DNA from 2 places in the Brevibacillus sp. BD137 genome. Region 2 is predicted to be linked to the other one. Evidence: riboswitches for the same ligand, from Rfam matches in the RefSeq annotation. Region 2 holds a riboswitch; the other holds the start of a gene.
What was found. Region 2 has a riboswitch for thiamine pyrophosphate ahead of thiC (phosphomethylpyrimidine synthase ThiC). Riboswitches for the same ligand answer to the same signal wherever they lie in the genome.
Positions count from the first base shown of each region.

Region 1: linked by a shared signal. The riboswitch ahead of thiS (sulfur carrier protein ThiS) and the one ahead of thiC (phosphomethylpyrimidine synthase ThiC) in region 2 are both predicted to bind thiamine pyrophosphate.

Region 1 covers NZ_JAOTNO010000002.1:437,773-442,159, forward strand. The annotation lists gene ODZ53_RS05365 (acetylornithine deacetylase) at 1-1,011, opposite strand, end outside; gene ODZ53_RS05370 (thiazole synthase) at 1,004-1,777, opposite strand; gene thiS (sulfur carrier protein ThiS) at 1,783-1,986, opposite strand; TPP riboswitch at 2,186-2,296, opposite strand; gene kapB (kinase-associated lipoprotein KapB) at 2,338-2,721, opposite strand; gene ODZ53_RS05385 (alanyl-tRNA editing protein) at 2,755-3,966, opposite strand; gene ODZ53_RS05390 (hypothetical protein) at 4,048-4,275, opposite strand; gene ODZ53_RS05395 (glycoside hydrolase family 18 protein) at 4,372-4,387, opposite strand, start outside.
Region 2 covers NZ_JAOTNO010000001.1:246,561-250,947, forward strand. The annotation lists gene ku (non-homologous end joining protein Ku) at 1-899, shown strand, start outside; gene ODZ53_RS01415 (cation diffusion facilitator family transporter) at 959-1,840, opposite strand; TPP riboswitch at 2,087-2,199, shown strand; gene thiC (phosphomethylpyrimidine synthase ThiC) at 2,347-4,101, shown strand; gene ODZ53_RS01425 (hypothetical protein) at 4,117-4,287, shown strand; gene ODZ53_RS01430 (DUF1904 family protein) at 4,337-4,387, opposite strand, start outside.

The DNA.
Region 1 (4,387 bases), on a different contig from region 2:
GAAGATTTCACCGCGCTCCTCAATCATCGAACGTCCACCCCAGCGGAATGTTGGAGAATTGTCTCTCAGCCAAAGATCAGCTGCTGCTGTGCGCCCGACGTGATCCTCGATCTCTCGAATAATCTCTTCGTAGGATTCGTTCGGATAAAAATGAACAGTAATCCATAGGGCGCAACGGTCTGCGATGAACGCAGCGTGCCGGCCACCCTCGATGACTGCAGGATTGATCGTATTGCTGCCAGGCGGGAAGCCGGGATAGGACTTCATGACAGCCCAGTCCCGCTCCAGCTCCTGTAGTGCGGTGATCACCTTCGTCATTTTTTCAATGGCAGAAGCTCCCCGGACGCGTCCACCTGCATGAATCGTCTGTGCACGCATTCCGTCATGCAGCGTCGTCGGACTCTCAATCGTGATCCAGCCTGTAATGACCCCGCCCTGTCCTTGCATTTGCAGATTGCTCGTGTCCACTACAACGGCGTAGTCAGCCTGATAGCCACGCTCGATAGCGACCAATGTCCCCGCTTCACCCGCTTCTTCTCCGATGACGGATTGAAAGAGCAGATCGCCTTGAAGCTCGATTCCGTGTTCGCGCAGCATTTGGATCGCAAACAAGCTCGCTGCGAGTCCGCCTTTCATATCCGCAACTCCACGGCCGTACAGGCGCCCATCCTTGCCGTGTGTCAAAGCAAAAGGTGGATAGGTCCACCCGATGTCATCACCGACTTCAGCCACGTCGATATGCCCGTTGACAATCAAACTGTTTGCGTAGGTTGAGGCACTCCCTGATAACCGACCGACAATATTGTCGTCTCCTGGATATACCGTCCAGCGATCTACCTCGAATCCCATCGCTTGCAGCCTGTCGGCGATTGCTCCTTGTGCGGCATCACTGTTTCGCGCGGGAGGACTCACAGTCGGATGAGAAACGAGCTCTGCCAATAAAGCGAACAGCTCTTCTTTGCGGCTGGCGATCGATTCTACCGCTTCTGTCAGTCGATCCACGCTACTCAATCATCCCTTCGACCGGGCTGCTCGCGGACGCGTAACGCTTTTTCGCGATACGACCTGCCAAGAAGCCTTTGCGACCTGCTTCCACGCCGAGCTTCATCGCTTCTGCCATCAGAACTGGATTGTCAGCGAGAGCGACGGCTGTATTCAACAAGACACCATCAGCACCCAGCTCCATCGCTTTCGCGCAATCTGCCGGCGAACCAATTCCTGCATCTACGATAATCGGTACTTTGGCATCCTCAATGATAAAACGGAGGTTGTTTTCGTTGACAATCCCTTGTCCGGAACCAATCGGCGACGCTCCTGGCATAACCGCATGTACGCCAACCTCTTGCAGTCGTCTGGCAAGAATCGGGTCGTCATTGGTGTAGGTCAGCACGATAAAGCCTTCTTCCACCAAGATTTTCGAAGCCTCGAGTGTGCCAATCGGGTCAGGGAGAAGTGTTTTCGGGTCTCCAATAACCTCGACCTTGATCATGTCACACAGCCCAGATGCTTTAGCCAAACGGGCAATGCGCACTGCTTCTTCTGCTGTATAGGCACCTGCTGTATTTGGTAGCAGGGTGAATTTTTTCAAATCAAGTTGTTCCAAAAAGTTCGGTTCTTGCGGATTTTCCAAATTCAAGCGACGAATCGCAAAGGTCAAAATTTCTGCTTCCGACACCTCTACCGCTTTCCCTTGTGTATCCAAGTCAGCGAATTTACCAGTCCCCAGAAGCAAGCGGGAGCGAAACTCGTACGATCCAATTTTCAATGTATCCATCATGATGATCATCCTCCTCCGACAAAATGAACGATTTCTATGCGATCTCCGTCTGCAATCGGTGTTTGCTCGTACGCTGAGCGATCGATAATGTCACCATTTCGCTCAACGACAACAATCTTCTCTTGCAGGGAATAAGAAGCGAGCAAAGCCCGCACTGTCGTGATCTCTTCCGCCAACTCTACTTTTTTCCCATTCAGCTGAACAATCATTGATTACCTCCTTCTACTGGAAAAAAAACGGCTTCTCTCGCCTGCCTGAGTCGATTCAGACAAACAGAAGAAGCCGTATACCCATCCCATCTCACCGGACGAATGGCATAAAAAAACCATCCGCCTCGGATGGTTGAGTGTCATCTTATCATACATGCGCACAAACAAGCATAGTTCCGCTCGGATGCGACACGTGATACTGATTCCAAATACCTCTTCCTCCGCTGGCATGACCCAGGTCAGGTTCAACGGTCAGTAACACACTCGTCACAATCTCAGCCAACGTTGCTTGGCCCCCGTTTGGTAGTAAAGCTATGCAATTGTCGTACATTCGAGTACTACAGTACCACTCTATTTCGTGTTTGTAAAGGCTTCCTTATGCATCTTTTCCAGCTCAACGAGACAACGCTCTGCCCAAGCTGCCATTTTCGAAAGCTTTTCCATTTCTCTCTCCATCGCTTGTCGGACAGATTCCTTGTAGTCGGGAATCGCTCCATTATAGCGAATGAGCCCTTGAACAGGCGTCATGAATTTTTCCATGTACGACAGCGCTGGACGCTGGTGAAACAGCGGCACATCTACTTCGTAGGAAGAATGCAAATCGCCTTGCGTCGGGAATTTGGTAACTGCCAGCACCTTAACCAGCAGCTTCGAATCGTGAATTTCCAATACTTCTGCAATATATTCACCAGTTCGCTGCGCAACGCGAACGATATCTCCCGGATTCCAGTTCATCGCTGTTTCCTCCATTTCTTGAATCGAATGCATTTACAACAGTGAGGCTTCCAGCAGTTTGCGTGCATGCAACAATACTTCTTCCGCATCCACTACTGACTGACCGCCACCCTGCGCCATCGCAGGATTTCCCCCACCTTTTCCGTTAATGACCGGCAAGGTTTCTTTCAACACTTGATTGATGGCTACGTTGACTTCTTGCCCACGACCAAACACGATTTGCATTTTATCTTCGGTAGTAGCAGCCAAGAGGCAAATCGCATCTGGCGCCAGAGCAGTAGCCAGTTGTGCGAACTGCTGAAGCTGTTGAATGGTTTTGTCTGTGAAGGTACACATAATGAGGCGCGACTGACCGAGTTGGCTAGCAGCAGCTAGTTGTTGATTGACTTCTACTTCCAGGAGCTGCTTATCCACTTCTGCCAATTTTGCCTTTAAGGTGTCGCGTTCTGCAAGGAGGCGTTCCGTCTGTGCGATCAGTTCTCCTTCATTAGTAGCGAGCAGCTTCGCTGTATCGCGAACGACAGCTTGCTTTTGGTTGTAGTCCCGCAAAGCTCGCCAGCCACAGATGAATTCCAGACGAATGTTTCCGCGATGTCGCTCCCAGCCCAAGATCTTGATCATCCCGACTTCGCCCGTGCGCGCAGGATGTGTTCCTCCACATGGGTTGTAATCAAACTCAGGAATCATCACGACACGAATATTTTCGGTAACAGTCGGCTGTTTTTTCAAGGGCAGCGTTGCCAATTCCTCGTCATCAACAAACCGTGCAAGGATGGGGTGGTTTTCCAAAACAATCTGATTCGCGCGCTTTTCTACCTTTTCCCATACCTCTGTTGTCAACTCATCCAGTCGTACATCAATGGTGACGCGCTCTTTGCCCAAGTGAAAGGCAACGGTTTCCGCTTGCACGACTTCCAGAAAGGACGCAGATAAAATGTGTTGGCCAGCATGCTGCTGCATGTGATCGAAGCGGCGGTCCCAATCGATGTGCCCCGTTACTTCCCCTATGCTTTCGGACAAGGGAGCCTCCAGTCGATGACGAATTTCACCGTCTACCTCTTCCACATCTACCACACGAATCTCTTCCAATACACCAAGGTCGGAAGGCTGTCCGCCTCCAGTAGGGTAAAAAGCCGTTTGATTCAGTACCACGTAAGGTGTCCCATCTTGCTCGACACCAGTTTTTGTTACCTGGGCCGAAAACGTACTTGTATAGGCATCCTGATAATAGAGTCTGTCGTCCATCGTTACTCCTCGCTGCATGGAACCATGGTTCCAGCCTGATTCTCCCACTCGGGGGCAAAACAAAAAACGTATGTATAAAGCTTAGCCAAACAAGTGATCCATTTGTTTTTCGCGCTCTTGGCGCTCCTCGGGGCTTGCCAGGTCATACTTTTTCAATAAATGAAACAGCTTATTTAGACGCTCTTGGCTGAGTTCGCCATCCAACTGATTTTTGAATTGACTCACACGTAACTCTGATAAATGTGGAGCTTGTTCTGCCAGTTTTTTGAGTACATCCTCATGGCTGTGATCCAATTTGCATTCTCCCATGATTTCTCCCCTTTTCCTTCCTGTCATCTTCATCATACCATGATTTTTCATTCAAAAAAAAGGCGTACAACCCGCGTTGGAATGTACGCCAGATGACTATGCACGTTTACGG
Region 2 (4,387 bases):
TTACTGCAACGGAAGAGCGCGATATTCGCTTTCGTCAACTGCATAAAGAGTGCAATACCCCGATCAAGTACACGAAAATGTGCCCGCACTGTCAACGCGAGGTCGATACGAGCGAAATCGTCCGTGGCTTCGAATACGAAAAAGGACATTTTGTCATGATCGACGATGACGATCTGGAAGCCATTACGCCAGAAACACGCAGAGCCATTGAAATTATCGACTTCGTAGACTTGTCGGAGGTCGATCCCGTTTATTTTCATAAGAGCTATTTCCTATCTCCACAGGACACTGGCGAAAAAGCATACGCCTTGCTGCGATCCGCTATGGAACAGACAGGAAAAATCGGCGTTGCACAGGTGACGATGCGCAATCGGCAAAGCCTGGCTGTTATCCGACTGTATGAACATTGCATCATGCTGGAGACGATCTTCTATCCAGATGAGGTGCGTCCCGTCAGTCAAGTACCTGCCTTGCCTGAAGCCACTGTACAGTTGGCCGAAAACGAACTGAAGATGGCAACTGAGCTCATTAGCAATATGACGATCCCTTTTGATCCGGCAAAATATACCGATGAATATCGATCCGACCTGCAAAAACTGATTGAGAAAAAATTGGAGGGTCAGGAGATCGCCACTGCACCTACCGTGGCAAGAACCAATGTTATCGATCTCATGCAGGCCCTAAAAGAAAGCTTGGAATCTACAGCTGGTCAAGCCACTATGCCTATAAAAATCGAGCCAGAACCAACCCCGTCAAAGCCTGCGCGAAAACGCACCACCGCTGCCTCCTCGTCCGAAAAAGAGCAGGCATCGAAAAAGGCGGCACCAGCCAGTCCGAAAAAGACTACGACTACTTCTACAACCAAAACACTCCGCAAAAAGAAGGCTACTTCTGGTTAGCTGCATACAAAAAAACCTGCCCACACTGGACAGGTTTTTTTGTATTCCCAGGACGGAATCTAGCTAGGCGCCATTTTTCTACACGGTTCAATATGGATATGAACGGCGTTAATGCGGTGAATCTTGCGCATCTGTTCTTCAATTTTTTCGGTGATGGTGTGACTCTCCACCACATTCAGACCTGGATCTACATGAATCACAACATCAACCAGCACGCTGCTTCCATGGTAGCGGGCTTTGATGTCACTGATATCCCTAACCCCTGAAATCGAGGAAATCGTAGCCCGCAGGTCCGCAAGCTCGCTCTCGTCAAACCCATCTGTCAAACGGTGGGTTGCTTCCCTGAAAATGTCCCACGCAGTCTTCAAAATGATGAGACCAACAACAAAAGCAGCTAACGGATCGAGCCAATGCAATTGAAACTGTGCGCCAGCCACCCCGATAAACGTCCCGATACTGACGAATGCGTCTGAACGGTTGTCAGCGGCTGCCGCATCTAGTGCTTGGCTGTTTGTTTTGATAGCAAGCTTTTTATTGTAGCGATAGACGAAAAGCATAATGACCGCAGTCGCAAGTGCTGTCCACCCTGCCAACAGGTCAGGAGCTGAATTTTTCGGGTCAAACAAGGATGGTACAGCATTCGTAATAACCTGAACTCCGACAAATAGCATAATAAATGATGCGACAAGTGCTGAAATCGTCTCGGCCCGGAAATGGCCATACGGGTGATCTTTATCAGGTGGTTTCCTTGCAATACGCAGCCCGATCAAAACAGCAATCGATGCGACAACATCTGTTGAGTTGTTAAGACCGTCGGCCATTAAAGCTTCTGACGCAGTGACATACGCAACTCCTATTTTTAATACAGAGCAGAAAATGTAGGCGAAAATACTCACCCACGCTCCACGTTCTCCTTGTTTTAGATCCGAATAAACATCCATACCTCATCACCTCAAAATACTTCTCCATCCTGCTTCGACAACGATGAATATCAAAGCGCTGGAAGCAGTTGCTTTTTTTCGAACTTCATCGTAACAGATCGGAATCATGTGGGTCTACAGAAACAGTTTTAGTCCGATTCACGAGAATAGGGGGGAGGAAAATGTGTTGCACACCTGCAATTTCCTTCTGGAAAATTTCCCTTGAATTTAAATGGACTTCCCGTTATCCTATTCTTGCAATCCAAAATAAAAAAGCACGGGAGCTTGGGATTCACCAGGCTGAGAGGATGGTACTGTGCCATCGACCGTTGAACCTGAACTGGGTAATGCCAGCGGAGGAATGTCATATACGACACGAAAAGTTACGCGTATCTTTAGGATACCCGTTTCTTCTCTACTCTCGCGTTGGCGTCGCATATTGTTTATGCGGCGCTTTTTCGCGGAAGTTTCTTTCGCCTCCCTAAACGGTTCTCACTTTCGTGCAACCAAAACAAGGAGGTTTTTTTATGTCATTGGTGTCATCTTTTCCAGGCAGTCGCAAAGTATACGAAACAGGTAGTCGTGCGGACATCCGTGTCCCGATGCGCGAGATTTCCCTTCATCCTACCGAAGGATTGTCTGGCTCCACACCCAATCCTCCTCTTCGCGTGTACGATACGAGTGGCGAGTATACCGCAACGGGTTACGTTCCTGACATTCAAGCCGGACTGCCCTCCATTCGCCATCAGTGGATCGATGAGCGAAATGATGCGGAAACGTATGTCGGTCGCGAACCACAACTAGTCGACGACGGAATCCGAAATGAAGAAAAGGCTGCCACCCTCCCCACTTTCCCTCGAGAGGACTACAAACCAAAACGGGCAAAGCCAGGCAAAAATGTTACCCAGCTTCATTATGCCCGAAAAAATATCATCACACCGGAAATGGAATACGTTGCCATTCGCGAGGGTGTCTCCCCTGAATTTGTACGGGCAGAAATCGCCGCTGGACGTGCGATCCTTCCTTCTAACGTCAATCACCCGGAAAGCGAGCCGATGATCATTGGCCGCAACTTTCATGTCAAAATCAATGCCAACATCGGAACGTCAGCCGTCAGCTCTTCGATGGAAGAAGAGGTCGAAAAAATGATTTGGTCTGTTCGTTGGGGTGCCGACACCATTATGGACCTCTCGACGGGAAAACATATACATACCACGCGGGAGTGGATTATCCGCAACAGCCCCGTTCCAATCGGAACTGTCCCGATTTATCAAGCACTTGAAAAAGTAAATGGGAAAGCCGAGGATTTGACATGGGAGGTTTACCGAGACACCTTGATTGAGCAGGCGGAACAAGGCGTCGATTACTTCACGATTCATGCTGGCGTTCTTTTGCGCTACATCCCCATGACAGCTAACCGTGTTACCGGCATCGTTTCACGCGGTGGGTCCATTTTGGCCGCATGGTGCCTGGCCCATCATGAGGAAAACTTTTTGTATACGCATTTCGCTGAAATTTGTGAAATTCTGAAGGCCTATGACATTTGTGTATCCCTCGGGGATGGACTGCGTCCTGGCTCTATCGCGGATGCGAATGACGAGGCACAGTTCGCGGAGCTTGAAACATTGGGAGAACTCACAAAAATTGCGTGGGAACACGACGTACAGGTCATGATTGAAGGCCCCGGTCACGTCCCGATACATCTTATTCGCGAAAATATGGATAAACAGTTATCTATTTGCCATGAAGCCCCTTTTTACACACTTGGACCACTCACGACAGACATTGCACCCGGCTATGACCACATTACTTCAGCGATTGGCGCTGCCATGATTGGATGGTTCGGAACAGCGATGCTCTGCTACGTAACGCCCAAGGAGCATCTCGGCCTTCCTAATAAGGAGGATGTCCGCAACGGTTTAATCGCATACAAAATCGCAGCGCATGCCGCTGATCTCGCAAAAGGACATCCGCGGGCAAAACAGCGAGACGACGCTTTATCCAAAGCTCGTTTTGATTTTCGCTGGAACGATCAATTCAATTTGTCCCTGGACCCAGAGCGCGCCCGCGAATATCACGATGAAACGTTGCCAGCAGAAGCCGCCAAATCCGCCCATTTTTGTTCCATGTGCGGGCCTAAATTTTGTAGCATGAAAATATCGCACGACATTCGTCACATTGCTAATGAACAAGGATCTGCCCAAGATCCCGCCATTCTTGAAGGGATGCAGGAAAAATCGCGTGAGTTCCGCGAACAAGGAAGCCGTTTGTACCAGTCGTAATTAAGGGGGATGCCTATGGAGGAAGCCAGTCGTTTACGCGAGAAGATCATTCGACTAGAGGCTGAGCTAGAGCAATTTAAACAACAATTGCGGCTCATTCAACAAGACTGTAGCCACGTCTATATCGAAACTCCACTTACGCGAACATGCTCCAAGTGTCTGCAATCCGAAAGCCTCTATTATTAATAGAAAAAGGTCGAAATCCTTTCTGGAGGATCTCGACCTTTTTTCTTGCTTATTTCGCTATCCCGACCTGCAACGGAAGTCCTTCCTTATAATAGAGAGT